2 regions of the Streptomyces sp. NPDC054849 genome follow, and region 1 is predicted to be linked to the other one. Evidence: riboswitches for the same ligand, from Rfam matches in the RefSeq annotation. Region 1 holds a riboswitch; the other holds the start of a gene.
What was found. A riboswitch is a leader RNA that binds a small molecule or an ion and turns the genes downstream of it on or off. The one in region 1 is predicted to bind glycine.
Positions count from the first base shown of each region.

Region 1 (7,899 bases):
CGAAGTACCGGCCGTGGTGGAGCCATATCTGCCGATCGCCGTGGTGGCGGCGCTGGACGCGGTGTTCGGCGGGCTGCGCGCGATGCTGGACGGCATCTTCGTGGACAAGGTCTTCGTGGTGTCGTTCCTGTCGAACGTGGTCGTGGCCGCGCTGATCGTCTTCCTCGGTGACCAGCTCGGCGTCGGCTCGCAGCTGTCGACGGGTGTGGTCGTGGTCCTCGGCATCCGCATCTTCTCCAATGCCGCGGCCATCCGCCGGCACGTGTTCCGGGCGTGAGGCCGATGCGTACGAACGACGGTCCCGAAGAGCCGGACGCTGCGGGGGGCGCGCCGCAGGACGCCCCGGGGCAGCCCGCGGAGACCGGCCGGCAGCGGCTGGTGGCCGGGCTGTGGCCGCCGCGGGTGAGCCGGGCCCAATTGATCGTCGCGCTGCTGCTGTTCGTCCTGGGTCTGGGCCTGGCCATCCAGGTCCGGTCGAACGACTCCGGCGCGCTGCGCGGGGCCCGCCAGGAGGACCTCGTACGGATCCTCGACGAGCTCGACGGCCGGACCCAGCGTCTGGAGGACGAGAAGCAGCGGCTGGAGGATCAGCGGCGGGAGCTGGAGAGCAGCTCCAACCAGGCGGAAGAGGCCCGCAAGCAGACCGTGGAGAAGGAGCGTCAACTCGGGATCCTGGCCGGTACGGTGGCAGCGCAGGGTCCCGGTATCACGCTGAAGATCACCGATCCCACGGGCCAGGTGCAGTCCGACCAGCTGCTGGACACGCTTCAGGAACTGCGGGCGGCGGGGGCCGAGGCGATCCAGATCAACGGGGTGCGCATCGTGGCGGGCTCGTACTTCTCGGACGAGAACGGCGGGGTGGCGATCGACGGTAAGAAGATCACACAACCCTACGAGTTCAAGGTGATCGGCAAGCCCCAGGATCTGGAGCCGGCGCTCAACATCCCCGGCGGTGTCGTGCAGACGCTGGAGAAGGAGCAGGCCACCGTCGCCGTCACACGGTCGGCGAAGATCGTTGTGGATGCCTTGCGGGCTGCGAAGCAGCCTGACTACGCTCGGTCGTCATCGTGATGATGTGGAGTGAGGAGTGGAGCGGCTCACGTCGGCTGAGGCCTGCGGGGGGTCGGCGCACCGAAGTCGCGGTGCGTGGTGGAAACTGTCTGGTGGTTACGGACGTTGTGAGAATGTCCGGGTCGGCAGGTGTCTGCATTCGGAGTTCGTCCTGCCCCACGGGCGGGTCTGTTTCGGTCAAGGGGAATCGCCCGTGAAGTTGTTTGAGAAGTTGTTCGGCAAGAAGAACCGCGAGGAGAGCGGCGCGGCACGCCACCGTGCGGGGCACGGCGACGCGGAGGGGCAGGGCGACCGGCCGCTCTTCCGCGACGAGGTCGCCGGCGCGGGTGATGTTTCCGGCGCCCCCGGCGCGTCGGCTGTTGACCCTGCTGGTACCGGACGCATAGGTTTCAGTGAACCATCAACCTCAAGTGCGGGTGGAGGGTTTGCCCCCGACCCGTATGCCACCAATGCCTCCGCGGGGCAGCCGCGGCGCGAGGAGCCGTCCATGTCGGCCGAGCAGATTTGCAGCAGGTGCGGACACCGCAGCGATGCGGCCAGTCGGTTCTGCTCCAACTGCGGGGCGCCGCTGCGGGCGGGCCTGACGCCGGAGCGTGCCTCGGAGACCACGTCCACCATCTCGATCTCGGGCCTGGAGGCCTACGAGGCCGAGGTGTCGGGACAACCGCACGTGTCGTCCTCGCTGTCCCCCGAGGCCCAGGCCGCGGTGGAAGCACTGCCTCCCGGTTCCGCCCTGCTCATCGTGCGGCGCGGTCCCAACTCAGGCAGCCGCTTCCTGCTGGACGGCGAGCTGACCACGGCCGGCCGGCACCCGCAGAGCGACATCTTCCTGGACGACGTCACCGTCTCCCGGCGCCATGTCGAATTCCGCAGGACCCAGGACGGCGGCTTCACCGTCGCCGACGTCGGCAGCCTCAACGGCACGTACGTGAACCGTGAACCGATCGACTCCGTCGCCCTGCACAACGGCGACGAGGTGCAGATCGGCAAGTACCGGCTGGTCTTCTGCGCGAGCCTGCGGAGCATCTGACCCTGTAAAGGGAAGGTTCCATGCTGCGTACCCCGACCGGCGGTGCCCCGAAGAACGGCACCGCCGGTACCGCCGCCACCGCCGGGCGGCTGGTGAGCATCGGCACCGTGCTCACCACGCTGCGTGACGAGTTCCCCGAAGTCACGATCTCGAAGATCCGCTTTCTGGAGGCGGAGGGTCTCGTCGAGCCCCGGCGCACACCTTCCGGATACCGCAAGTTCAGCTCCGACGACGTGGAGCGGCTCGCCTGCATCCTGCGGCTGCAGCGTGACCACTACCTGCCGCTCAAGGTCATCCGCGAGCAGCTCGACGCGCTCGCACGCGGTGAGCAGATCCGTATCCCGGCGCCCGCGGGGCACGGGGAGGCGGCCGATCCCACCGGTCAGGCGGCCGTCTACGGCGAGGTGGGGCGGGAGCGGCCCACCGTGGCCCGTGTGGGTCGCGCCGAGCTGCTCGCGGCCGCCGACGTGGACGAGGTCCAGCTGGTCGAGTGGGAGTCGTACGGGCTGCTCGCCGAAAGGCCGGACGGCGGGTTCGACGCCGAGGCGGTCACGGTGGCCCGGCTGGTGGCCGACCTCGGGCGCTTCGGACTGGAACCCCGGCACCTGCGCGCCATGAAGGCCGCTGCGGACCGCGAGGCGGGTCTGGTGGAGCAGGTCGTGGCACCGCTGCGCCGGCATCGCAATCCGCAGACCAGGGCGCATGCGGAGGCCACCATGAAAGAGCTCGCGGGGCTCTCCGTACGGCTCCACGAGGCGCTCGTGCAGACCGCTCTCGGGGTTCGACTGAGGTGACGCAGGGGGGCCCGACTACCCAAACCTGCCGGGCAGGTCCTAGGGTTGCTGTGTGAACGAGCTCGACGTTGTGGGTGTCCGGGTGGAAATGCCCTCCAACCAACCGATCGTGCTCCTGCGTGAAGTGGGAGGCGACCGGTACCTCCCCATCTGGATCGGACCTGGGGAGGCGACCGCCATTGCCTTCGCGCAGCAGGGGATGGCCCCTGCCCGGCCGCTGACGCACGACCTGTTCAAGGACGTGCTGGAGGCGATCGGCGAGGAGCTCACCGAGGTCCGGATCACGGATCTGCGGGAGGGCGTCTTCTACGCGGAGCTCGTCTTCGCCAGCGGGGTCGAGGTGAGCGCGCGGCCGTCCGACGCCATAGCGCTCGCCCTGCGGACGGGGACGCCGATCTTCGGCAGTGACGGCGTGCTCGACGACGCCGGAATCGCCATTCCGGACGAGCAGGAGGACGAGGTGGAGAAGTTCCGCGAGTTCCTCGATCAGATCTCGCCCGAGGACTTCGGCACCGGCCCGCAGTGAGGCGCCGAGCGCGTCCTCTTCACGGTACTTTCGGCCCATTCGAGTAGCCTTTCCCCATAAAGGGATACGGGAAACCACTCTCAGGGTGATTATCACTCGGCGTGCCGAGTGTGGCGATCGTTGACGCACCCCTGGTGACTGCCTACCTTCGAGGTGGGCAGGCAAGGACGGAGGGTCGGCGTGAGGATCACGGGCGACGGTACGACCGGGGGTACCCCCGCACGGAGTGACGCTGGGCCGTATCCGCTGCACGGCGGTGCGGTCGGTTCCGCGCACCGTCAGCCGGAGTCGACGCCGGTCGGACCGGTGGGCGGGGACCCGGCGCCCGAGCAGATCGGATACCGCGGGCCGACGGCGTGCGCCGCGGCCGGCATCACCTATCGACAGCTCGACTACTGGGCGCGCACCGGGCTGGTCGAGCCCAGTGTGCGTGCGGCGTACGGCTCGGGCACGCAGCGGCTCTACAGCTTCCGCGACGTCGTCGTCCTCAAGATCGTCAAGCGTTTCCTGGACACCGGGGTGGCGCTGCAGAACATCCGTACGGCCGTGCAGCACCTGCATGACCGCGAGTTCTCGGATCTCGAGCGCATGACGCTGATGAGCGACGGCGCCACCGTGTACGAGTGCACCTCGCCGGATCAGGTCGTGAGTCTGCTCCAGGGCGGGCAGGGCGTCTTCGGCATCGCCGTGGGCGTGGCGTGGCGCGATGTGGAGAGCGCGCTGTCGCAGCTGCACGGGGAGCGCGTGGACACCGGCGAGACCCTGGTCAGACACAACCCGACGGACGAGCTGGCGGCCCGGCGCAACCGCGCCGTCTGATCCGGCCCCGGAAATGTCAGTGCCGTAGGGCAGCATCGGGGCTGTGAGAGCCGCGCCGACCATCCTGCATCTGGACATGGATGCCTTCTACGCCTCCGTCGAACAGGCGTCGAAGCCCAGCCTGCGGGGGAAGGCCGTCATCGTCGGCGGGCTGGGGCCGCGCGGGGTCGTCGCCACGGCGTCGTACGAGGCCAGGCGGTTCGGGGTGCACTCGGCCATGCCGATGGCGCAGGCGCGGCGGCTCTGCCCGAACGGCGCCTGTCTGATCCCGCGCTTCAGCCTCTACCGACAGGTCAGTGACGTGGTGATGGCCATGCTGCGGGAGCTGTCGCCGCTGGTGGAGCCGCTCAGCCTGGACGAGGCGTTCGTGGATCTGGAGGCCGGCGGGGTCGCCTTCGACGCGCCGACCGCCCGGGCGACGGGGGAGCGGCTGCGGGCGGACATCAGGGCCGCCACGGGGCTCAGCGGCTCGGTGGGACTGGCCGGGTCGAAGATGCTGGCCAAGGTGGCCTCCGAGGAGGCCAAGCCCGCCGGGCTGCTGTTGATCGAGCCGGGGACGGAGCGGGAACTGCTCGCGCCGATGTCGGTACGGACCCTGCCCGGGGTGGGGCCGGCCACCGGCGAGCACCTGCGGCGCGCCGGCATCACCACGGTGGGCGAGCTGGTGGAGGCCGGGGACGACGAGCTGGTCCGGATGGTCGGCCGCGCGCACGGTACGGGCCTGTACCGGATGGCGCTGGGGCTGGACGACCGGCCGGTGGTCGCGGAGCGGGACGCGAAGTCCGTATCGGTCGAGGACACCTTCGACGTGGATCTGCACGACCGGGTACGGATCCGGAACGAGGTGCAGAGGCTCGCCGACCGGTGTGTCCAGCGGCTCAAGGGGTCGGGGCACTCGGGGCGCACGATCGTGCTCAAGGTGCGGCGGTACGACTTCTCCACGCTGACGCGGTCCGAGACGCTGCGGGGGCCCACGGACGACCCCGGAGTGGTGCGGGAGGCGGCGGCGAGGCTGCTGGAAGGGGTGGACACCACGGGCGGCGTGCGACTGCTGGGGGTGGGGGTGACCGGGCTGGCGGACTACACCCAGGAGGACCTGTTCGCGCAGGTGCTCGCCGCCGAGCCGGATGCGGCCGCCGGTGCGACGGACAGGGGCGGTGGAGGCGGTGCGGACGGCACGGGGGGCGTGACCGAGTCGGAGGCGGCCTCTGGCGGTGCCCCAGGGGCCGCAGGGGCTGCAGGTGCCGCAGGGGCCTCAGGGCCCCAGGAGGGTGGGGATCCGTCCGCCGCTCCGGAGCCGGCACCGGAGCGGCGGTGGGCGGCCGGGAGCGACGTACGGCACGCCCTGTACGGGCCCGGATGGGTGCAGGGCAGCGGCGTCGGGAGGGTGACCGTACGGTTCGAACAGCCCGGATCGGAGCCCGGCCGGGTGCGGACCTTCCGGGTGGACGACCCCGAGCTGGAGCCGTCCGATCCGCTGCCGCTGGTGGGGGACGCAGAACCGGGTGCCGCCGACCGGGCCTGAGCCGAAGGCCCGATCCGCAAGGCCTGATCTGCAGCATCCGGGAGTCCGGAAGCCCGGCAGCTGGGTCCTCCGCCGCCCGACGATCAGCCCTCGTCTCCCGCCAGGTGTCCGAAGTCGTGGCGGAACTCGCTCGGCAGGGTCGTGTCCAGGCCGTAGTGGTGGTAGAGCTGCAGCTCCTGTTCCGGGGAGAGGTGGCGGCCGACTCCGAAGTCCGGGGCGTCCCTGATGAGGGAGCGGTCGAAGGGCACCCGCAGGGTGTCGCCCACCATCTCGCTCGGCTCCAGCGGGACGAAGGCGTCCCGGCTGAACATGCCCGTACGGACGGCCGCCCATTCCGGAACGCCCGTGGCATCGTCGAGGTAGACCTCGTCGATGGTGCCGATCTTGGTGCCGTTGCGGTCGAACGCCTTGCGGCCGATCAGGCTGCGCGGATCGATGTCGGTCTGCACGGTCCCTCCAATTGGTCGCAACTCCTCCGTAATGACTACAGAAGTGCATTTCAGCAGCGGGGGCCACTCGGGGGAGGGCCCGGATCCTCGCTGGTAGGCTGGGTGACGGCTGTCGACCCTGTGCGGGAGAGTCCTCCGAGTGAGCAAGACGGAGGCGCCGAAGGAGCAAATCCTCCCCGGAATCTCTCAGGCATACGTACCGCACGGACGAGGCCACTCTGGAAAGCAGGGGCGGGTACCGGGCGCGTAGTGCCGGTTCCTCTCCTCACCGACGGTGAAAGCCGGAGCTCTCGGGCGAACCCCCTGACTCCGGTGAAACTCTCAGGTTGAGATGACAGAGGGGGAGGCCGTCCGGGTGCCCGCGCCGTGGTGCCCCTCGCAGGTCATACGACCAGGAGGCCTCCGTACATGACCGCCAACCGCATTCCGCTCTCCCAGCTGGAGCGAGGCATCCCCTTCGAACAGCGCCACATCGGCCCTGATGCCGAGGCGCAGGCGAAGATGCTCGCCCATGTGGGCTACGGCTCCCTGGACGAACTGACCGCCGCCGCGGTCCCGGATGTGATCAAGACCGCCGAGGCGCTGAACCTGCCCGAGGCGCGCACCGAGGCCGAGGTGCTGGCCGAGCTGCGCTCGCTCGCCGACCGCAACCAGGTCCTCTCCTCCATGATCGGTCTCGGCTACTACGGGACCTTCACGCCGCCCGTCATCCTCCGCAACGTCATGGAGAACCCGGCCTGGTACACGGCGTACACGCCGTACCAGCCGGAGATCTCGCAGGGCCGCCTGGAGGCCCTCCTGAACTTCCAGACCGTCGTCGCCGACCTCACCGGCCTGCCGACCTCGGGCGCCTCGCTGCTCGACGAGGGCACCGCGGCCGCCGAGGCCATGACGCTGGCCCGCCGCGTGGGCAAGGCCAAGGGCAACGTCTTCCTCGTGGACGCCGACGCGCTGCCGCAGACCATCGCGGTCATCGAGACACGCGCCGAGCCGATCGGCATCGAGGTCGTCGTCGCCGACCTGTCCGCCGGCATCCCCGCCGAGATCGCCGAGCGTGGTGTCTACGGCGTGCTGGTCCAGTACCCGGGTGCCTCGGGCGCCGTCCGCGACATCAAGCCCGTCATCGACCAGGCCCACGAGCTCGGCGCGATCGTCGCCGTGTCCGCGGACCTGCTCGCGCTGACCCTGCTTACCTCGCCGGGTGCGCTGGGCGCGGACATCGCCGTCGGCACCACCCAGCGCTTCGGTGTCCCGATGGGCTTCGGCGGACCGCACGCCGGCTACATGGCCGTCCAGGACAAGCACGCCCGCTCGCTGCCCGGCCGCCTCGTCGGCGTCTCGGTGGACGCGGACGGCAACAAGGCGTACCGCCTGGCCCTGCAGACCCGCGAGCAGCACATCCGCCGCGAGAAGGCCACCAGTAACATCTGCACCGCGCAGGTGCTGCTCGCCGTCATGGCCGGCATGTACGCCGTCTACCACGGTCCGGACGGCCTGCGGACGATCGCCCGCCGGACCCACCGCTACGCGGCCCTGCTCGCCGCGGGCCTGACGGCCGGCGGGGTCGAGATCGTGCACGGCTCGTACTTCGACACCGTCACCGCCCGTGTTCCGGGCCGTGCCGCCGAGGTCGTCGCCGCCGCCCGCGAGGGAGGGGTCAACCTGTACCGGGTCGACGCCGACCT
Region 1 is NZ_JBSGZI010000127.1:8,384-16,282, reverse strand. Features, by position in the region: gene ACWGIF_RS34305 (small basic family protein) at 1-277, shown strand, start outside; gene ACWGIF_RS34300 (DUF881 domain-containing protein) at 283-1,071, shown strand; gene ACWGIF_RS34295 (FHA domain-containing protein) at 1,157-2,101, shown strand; gene ftsR (transcriptional regulator FtsR) at 2,122-2,895, shown strand; gene ACWGIF_RS34285 (bifunctional nuclease family protein) at 2,948-3,421, shown strand; gene ACWGIF_RS34280 (MerR family transcriptional regulator) at 3,602-4,240, shown strand; gene ACWGIF_RS34275 (DNA polymerase IV) at 4,284-5,765, shown strand; gene ACWGIF_RS34270 (PRC-barrel domain-containing protein) at 5,849-6,214, opposite strand; glycine riboswitch at 6,328-6,426, shown strand; gene gcvP (aminomethyl-transferring glycine dehydrogenase) at 6,623-7,899, shown strand, end outside.

Region 2 (7,899 bases), on a different contig from region 1:
TCCGACAGCCACTCGTGCTCCTTGGTGTAACGCAGCTTCTCGGGGTTGCTCATGACCTGATTCTCCTGGATGCGGGGGAGTGGATACGAACTGTGGTCTTGGGTACTGAGACGGCGCCGTACGGGTACCCGTACGGCGGAGTCGTGAGCGGAACTACTTCTGCCGCTTGTAGAACGGCAGCGCCACGACCTCGTACGGCTCATGCGTACCGCGAATGTCGACGCCGACGCCGGAGGTGCCGGGCGCGGCGTGCGCCGCGTCCACGTACGCCATCGCGATCGGCCTGCCCAGCGTCGGAGAGGGGGCGCCCGAGGTGACCTCGCCGATCACCTGGCCGCCGGCGACCACCGGGAAGCCGGCGCGCGGGACGCGGCGGCCCTCGGCGATCAGGCCCACCAGCTTGCGCGGCGGGTTGGTGGCGGCGCGCTCGGCGGCGGACTCCAGCGCGGCGCGGCCGACGAAGTCCCCCTCCTTCTCGAACTTCACGACCCGGCCCAGCCCCGCGTCGAAGGGGGTCAGGGAGGTGGTCAGCTCGTGCCCGTACAGCGGCATGCCCGCTTCCAGGCGCAGGGTGTCGCGGCACGACAGGCCGGCCGGGACCAGGCCGACGCCCTCGCCCGCCTTGGTCAGCGCCTGCCACAGCTCCACGGCGTGCTCGGGGGCGACGAACAGCTCGAAGCCGTCCTCGCCGGTGTAGCCCGTACGTGCGATCAGCGCGGGCACGCCCGCGACGGTGCCCGGCAGGCCGGCGTAGTACTTCAGGCCGTCCAGGTCGGCGTCGGTGAGGGACGCCAGGATGCCGGGGGACTGCGGGCCCTGCACCGCGAGCAGCGCGTACGCGTCGCGGTCGTCGCGGACCTCGGTGTCGAAGCCGGCGGCCCGCTCGGTCAGGGCGTCGAGGACGACCTGCGCGTTGGAGGCGTTGGCGACGACCATGTACTCGGTCTCGCCGAGGCGGTAGACGATCAGGTCGTCGACGATCCCGCCGTCCTCCTGGCAGATGTGCGTGTAGCGGGCGCGGCCGACCCCGACGGTGGAGATGTTGCCGACCAGCGCGTAGTCCAGGGCCTTGACGGCCTCCGGGCCGGTCAGCGTGATCTCGCCCATGTGGGACAGGTCGAAGAGACCGGCCTTGGTGCGTACGGCGTTGTGCTCGTCGCGCTCGCTGGCGTACCGCAGCGGCATGTCCCAGCCCGCGAAATCGGTCATGGTCGCACCGAGCGAGCGGTGCAGCGCATCGAGGGCGGTCAGACGGGGGGCAGTGCTCATGGGTGTGGCTCCCGGGTCCCAGGGCATCGACATGACATGACGAGGACGTTCCTCCCCATCTGTCATCGGAACCTGAGAGGTTCGCCGAGAGTTCCGCCGATCGTCCGATCGCCGGAAACCCCGGTTTGCACCTTGGGTGGAGCTGTCGAACAGCTCGCTTTTCAGATCTGCCTCATCCACGCGGTACGGGGCCTGAGAGATTCAAGGGAGGTTCTTGCTCCTTCGGCGCCCGCGCACGGCCTTGCGGCGTGCCGGGACTCTCCCGCGCGGATTCAAGCGGCCGGTATGCAGTTGGTCCAGATGGCGCACATCATTGCACGCCATGTCCGTGATCGGGCGTGGGGGTCCGAAAGTTCGTACGGCCCTCCGAGCGGTCGGAGCGGAACCGGGGCTGCCGGATTACCGTCTCTTTACACTCAGTGGGCAAGGGTCCTTCGGACCCGATTCGGGGGAGGCGAACACTGTGCGGAGATTCGGAGTGGTGACGACGACGGGAACCGTGGACGCGGTGCCGACACAGCGCGGAGCGCGTCAGCGCCGGGGGGCGGCTGACGCGGGCCTCGGCCTCGTACGCGACCTGCGCGGACCGGCGGTCTGCGGCCCGCAGCTGCTCGGCTTCGCAGAGGGCGACATCGTCGTGGTGTCCGGCCTGCCCGGTGGCGGCAAGAGCACGCTGATCGCGCGCGCGGCGCCCGAGGGCGGGGCCGTCGACTCCCAGGACACCCGTGAGCTCTGGGAGCGCCGGATGCCGGGGGCGCTGCCGTACGCGGTGTACCGGCCGCTGGTGCGCGCCGCGCACTACTGGGGGCTGTGGCGGCTCCTGCGCTCCGGGGCCTCCGTGGTCGTCCACGACTGCGGCACGCAGACCTGGGTGCGCGGCCTGCTCGCGGTGGCCGCGCGAAGGCGGGGCCGGGCGCTGCACCTTCTCCTGCTGGACAGCAGTCCCGAGGAGGCCCTCTCCGGCCAGGCCGCGCGGGGCCGCCGGGTGTCGGCGTACGCCTTCGCCCGCCACCGGCACGCCGTGGGCCGCCTGCTGCGCGGCGCGGAGTCGGGCCTCCCTCCCGCGGGCTGCGCGTCGGCGACCCTGCTGGACCGCCGGTCGGCTGCCTCCGTGACCCGCATCGCCTTCCACGGCTGACCGCCGCCGCGGGCGGCCGAGCGGCGGCGGGGCAGCCCGGCCCGTGGGGGCGCGGCGCCGTTGCCCGAGCGGCGGGGCAGTCGGCCCGGCGGGGCGTGGCGCCCGGCCCGGCGGGGCGTGGCGCCCTTGCAGGGCCGGCCCCGGACCCCCCGCGCCTCGAACGACGGCGAGGCTGCACATGCCCCGTCCAGCCCCGCCGGCGTGGGGGCACGGGCTTCGGGGCGGAGCCCCGGGAGCGGCGCCGCACCGGGGCCGGTAGCCTGCGGGGCGACACGCGCGGGATAGCGGCGCGGGATATCGGACAGAGGCAGGGGCGGATGCAGGGCAGCGGCTGGCCGGGGAATGAGCTGGAGCAGGTGCTGGGGGCGGCGCTCGGGCAGCAGGACGCCGGGGCCCGGATCCTTGAGGTGCTCGGGCGCAGCCGGGTGTGGGTGCCCCTCCCCGGCGGCGGCGACCCCGCGTCGCCCGGCCTCGACCTGCCCACCATGGACATCGGCGGGGCGGCGTACGTCCCCGTCTACAGCTCCGAGACCCAGTTCCTCGCCTGCGTCGGCCCCGGCATGGACTTCGCCGTGGCCCCCGCCGTCGAATTCGCCCGCGGCCTGCCCCCGCAGCTCGGCATCGCGCTCAACCCCGAGGGAGCCGTCGGCGTCCCGCTGCCCCCGCCCGCGGTCGCGGAGCTCTGCCGCACCGGCCGGACCCCGCTCGACGGCCCCTCCACCGGTGGCCGCGTCCGGCTCTACGAGCCCGACTGGCAGGAGGACCCGGTGGATTTCCTGGCCGCCGCGGCCGAGGAGTTCCGCGCCACCGGCGTGGTCGCCGCCGCTCACCGCTGCCTCGCCAGCATCGAGGGAGGGGCGCCGGAACTGTTCATCGGTGTCCGCCTGGTGGGATGGGAACCCGAGATGCGGGGCGCCCCGATGGAGGCTCTCGGACGGGCCCTGACGCGTGTGTCGCCGCCGTGGCCGGTGCAGTTGATCCTCCTCGACGCCGCCCAGGACCCGGTCACGGACTGGATTCGTGAGCGCGTACGCCCCTTCTACCTCCCATAGGGCCGCTTAAGCTGAGGGGCACGCGTGGACGACGGGCGGACGAAGAGGGGTACCGGGTGAGTGCGTCAGGCACGGCCGCGGCCGGGCAGGTCGAGCACATGATGCGCCAGGTGACGCCCGGGCGCTATGAAAGCTACGAGTCACTCCTGCATGCCCTCTCCGAGGGCCGGCTGTGGATGCTGCTCTGGCAGGGGCAGCCGGGCTCCCCGGACGCCCAGTACGGCGGCATGGAGATCGAGGGCCTCGGATACGCGCCCTGCGTCACCTCCCCGCAGGAGCTGGCCGCAAGCGGCTGGAACCGGGGCTACGAGGTGGTCACCGGGCGGGACATCGCCCGCGCGCTCTACCCGGACCGCTGGGGCCTGTGGCTCAACCCGCACGCCCAGGGCGGCGGCCTCGGCGTCCCCTGGGCCGACCTGCGCCGGATCGCCACCGGCCTGGAACGCATGCCGGCGGGCCCGCTGCGGCTCTCCGAGCCCAGCATCGAGCTTCCGCAGTTCTACGGACTGCTGACCCAGCACGCGCACCGCACCCCCGCCGTACGGTCGCTGCGCCGCGCGTGGGTGCAGCCGGCGCTCGGGTCCCCGTACCTCGCGGTCGGCCTCGATCTCTACGACGCCTCCGCGCCCGCGCTGGAATCCGTACGGGAGATGATGCGCCAGTCGGTCGCGGTGGTCCCCGAGGGCGTTCCGGTGTGCACGGTCGCGCTGGCTGACGAGCACGACCCGGTGGCGATGTGGCTGCGCGCGCAGAGCCGCCCCTTCTACGACCGCGAGGGCCAGGCGCCGGCCTACTGAGGACCGGGGCGCCGAGCCCCGGCCGCCGGCGTACGGAGGACCGGGGCGCTCAGTCCCGGTCGGCCCCCGGCCGCCCCGCCCCGTCCGCCCCCCTGTCCACATCACGAGACGCCCGTCCCGAGGCCGCACCGGAGTTCTCCCGGTGCGGCCTGTGTCGTATGCGCTGATAACCGGCCAAAATCCCGGTGTCCTGAGGTCGTTGGCCGCGATGTCCGGTCCGTGTGCATCGGGCCCCGTTGTTCCGCTGAGCCGGGCGACGAGTCCGGATACCGGGAGGTTCGGCCGCAGATTACGGTTGCGCATCCATTCCCCGGCAGGTCTGGCGGGTGATCGAGAGCGCGATAAAGACTCCCCCCAACCGAAGGCCGGGCCATCCGGGCCCTCCGTAAGGAACAGCCCGTCAGGCTGACTTCAGGCTCGCCGTTCCACCCACGCCGACGCAGCCGCCGGCACCCACGCCAACAGTGCCACCGATGTGAACCAAGCCGCTACGGCGGCGGCCAGGGCCGGCCACCGTCGGCCGAGAGGGGTCCCCACCACGATGACGGCTTCACCCATAGCGCCCAGTGAGCCGGTGCTCCCGCAGCCCGACGGGATATCCGACGGGGCGACGCAGAAGCGGATCGAGGGGCGTTCGCTCGGCCACATCGCGTGGATCAGACTCAAGCGGGACAAGGTGGCGATGGCCGGCGGCACGGTCGTGCTGCTGCTGGTGGTCCTGGCCATGCTCTCGCAGCCGATCCAGTGGATGTTCGGCCTGGACCCCGACGCACTGCACCAGGACCTCATCGACCCCTCCCTTGCCACCCCCATCGGCTCCTTCGGCGGCATCAGCTGGGAGCATCCCCTCGGGGTGGAGCCGAAGTTCGGCCGCGACATCGCCACCCGCATCCTGGAAGGCTCCTGGGTCTCCCTGCTGGTCGCCTTCGGCTCGACCATCGTCTCGGTGTTCCTCGGCTCCGTGCTGGGCGTCATCGCCGGGTACTACGGAGGCTGGGCCGACACGGTGATCAGCCGCATGATGGACACCTTCCTCGCCTTCCCGCTGCTGCTCTTCGCGATCTCCATCTCCGCCGCCCTCCAGGGCGGGGCCTTCGGCCTCGAAGGGCTGCCGCTGCACATCAGCGTGCTGATCTTCGTGATCGGCTTCTTCAGCTGGCCCTACATCGGACGCATCGTGCGCGGCCAGACCCTCTCGCTGCGCGAGCGGGAGTTCGTCGACGCGGCCCGCAGCCTCGGCGCCCGCGGCCCCTTCATCGTCTTCCGGGAACTGCTGCCGAACCTGGTGGCCCCGATCCTCGTCTACGCCACGCTGCTCATCCCGACCAACATCCTCTTCGAGGCCTCGCTGAGCTTCCTCGGCGTGGGTATCCAGCCACCGCAGGCCTCATGGGGCGGAATGCTCAGCTCCGCCGTGGACTACTACAAGGTCGACCCGATGTTCATGGTCGTCCCGGGCATGGCGATCTTCATCACCGTGCTCGCCTTCAACCTCCTCGGCGACGGCCTGCGCGACGCCCTGGACCCCAAGAGCTCGCGCTGACCCTCCCGTTCCCCGGGCACCCGGCCGAGGCACCGCCAGTACCCACCATCACTCCGAATCAGGGGGCATCACTCCGCCATGAGAAGCAGGTCGAGAACAGCCGCGGTGCTCGCCGCCGCCATCACCGTCGTCCTCACCGCCTCCGCCTGCAATGGTGGTGACAAGACCGGCGGCGACGACAAGTCGGCCGGCTCCAACGCCGCCGTCAAGGCCGTGGTCAACGCCTCGGACAAGAAGGGCGGGACGGTCGTCTACGAGGCGTCCGACACCCCCGACTCCTTCGACCCCGGCAACACGTATTACGGCTTCGTCTTCAACTTCAGCCGTCTGTACGCCCGGTCGCTGACCACCTTCCCGCCCGCCCCGGGCGCCGAGGGCAACAAGGTCGTCCCGGACCTCGCCGAGGGCCTCGGCACGCCGAGCGAGGGCGCCACCACCTGGACGTACAAGCTCCGCAAGGGCGTGAAGTACAGCGACGGCACGGAGATCACCTCCAAGGACGTCAAGTACGCGATCGAGCGCAGCAACTTCGCCCGCGACGTGCACTCCAACGGCCCGAGCTACTTCGCGACGTACCTCAAGAACAACGAGACCCCGTACGAGGGCCCTTACAAGGACAAGTCCGACACCGGGCTGAAGTCCATCGAGACCCCCGACGACCAGACGATCGTCTTCAAGCTGAAGCAGCCGTTCGCCGAGTTCGACTACCTGCTGGCCAACCCGCAGTCGGCGCCCGTGCCGAAGGCGAAGGACAACGGCGCGGACTACGTCAAGAACATCGTCTCCTCGGGCTCGTACATGTTCGAGAGCTACGAGCAGGACAAGCAGGCCGTCCTGGTCCGCAACCCGCACTGGGACGCCTCCACGGACCCGCTGCGCAAGCAGCTCCCGGAGAAGATCGTCGTCAAGCTGAAGGTCAACCAGGAGACGATCGACTCCAACCTGAAGGCCGGCAACACCCACATCGACATCGTCGGCAACGGTGTGGCCCAGCAGACCCAGACCGAGCTGCTGACCTCGAAGGACCCCAACACCGACAACGCCGAGGGTGGTCGCCTGGTCTACATGGCGATCAACCAGAAGGTGGCGCCCTTCGACAAGCTGGAGTGCCGCCAGGCGGTCCAGTACGCGGTCGACAAGGTGTCGGTGCAGACCGCCTTCGGCGGCCCGACCCGCGGTGCCATCGCCAGCACGGTCCTGCCGACCGACATCCCCGGTCACGTGGACTTCAACACCTACGAGACCCCCGGTGACAAGGGCGACGAGGCCAAGGCCAAGGCCGCGCTGACCGCCTGCGGTCAGCCGAACGGCTTCGAGACCACCATCACCGCGCGCAACGACCGCGCCGGCGAGGTCGACATGGCCACGGCCATCCAGGCGTCCCTGAAGAAGATCGGGATCACGGTCAAGATCCAGCAGTTCCCGGCCGGCAAGTACTTCAGTGACTACGCGGGTGTCCCGCAGTTCACCGAGGACAACAAGATCGGCCTCATGATGATGCAGTGGGGCGCCGACTGGCCGAGCGGCTTCGGCTTCCTGCAGCAGGTCGTCCACGGTGACGCGATCGGCAAGACCGGTAACACCAACCTGTCGCAGCTGAACGACCCCGAGATCAACAAGATGCTGAACGACAACATCGCCAACACCGACGCCGCCGCCCGCGAGAAGGTCTACGGCGACATCGACAAGAAGGTCATGGACCGCGCGGTCATCGTGCCCCTCACCTACTTCAAGGTGCTGCACTACCGCTCGCCCAAGATCAGCAACGTGGTCTCCAACCCGGCGTGGAGCGGTCAGTACGACTACCTCAACATCGGCCTGAAGTAACCCCGGGCCTTACGTCCGCAGGCAGTTTGACCCTCTCAGCCAGATCTGCCAGAACCGTGGAAGGCAGGTGAAGGCAGCAGTGCGCGCCGGTCCGTCCCGCTCCCCCGACCGGGGAGCGGGACGGACCGGCGGACGCCGAAGCCGACCCTCGTGTTTGTGTACATCGTCCGGCGGCTGTTCGCCGCGGTGTTCCTGCTGCTCATCGTCAGCGCGATCACCTTCGCGATCTTCTTCCTGCTGCCCCGGCTGGCCGGCGGCACGGCCGACTCGCTG
Region 2 is NZ_JBSGZI010000066.1:14,183-22,081, forward strand. Features, by position in the region: gene gcvH (glycine cleavage system protein GcvH) at 1-53, opposite strand, end outside; gene gcvT (glycine cleavage system aminomethyltransferase GcvT) at 154-1,269, opposite strand; glycine riboswitch at 1,441-1,544, opposite strand; gene ACWGIF_RS25210 (AAA family ATPase) at 1,751-2,407, shown strand; gene ACWGIF_RS25215 (enhanced serine sensitivity protein SseB) at 2,725-3,459, shown strand; gene ACWGIF_RS25220 (enhanced serine sensitivity protein SseB C-terminal domain-containing protein) at 3,516-4,256, shown strand; gene ACWGIF_RS25225 (ABC transporter permease) at 4,798-5,799, shown strand; gene ACWGIF_RS25230 (ABC transporter substrate-binding protein) at 5,878-7,626, shown strand; gene ACWGIF_RS25235 (ABC transporter permease) at 7,777-7,899, shown strand, end outside.
Region 2: it holds a riboswitch for glycine, as region 1 does, so the genes downstream of both, gcvT (glycine cleavage system aminomethyltransferase GcvT) here and gcvP (aminomethyl-transferring glycine dehydrogenase) in region 1, are expected to answer to the same signal.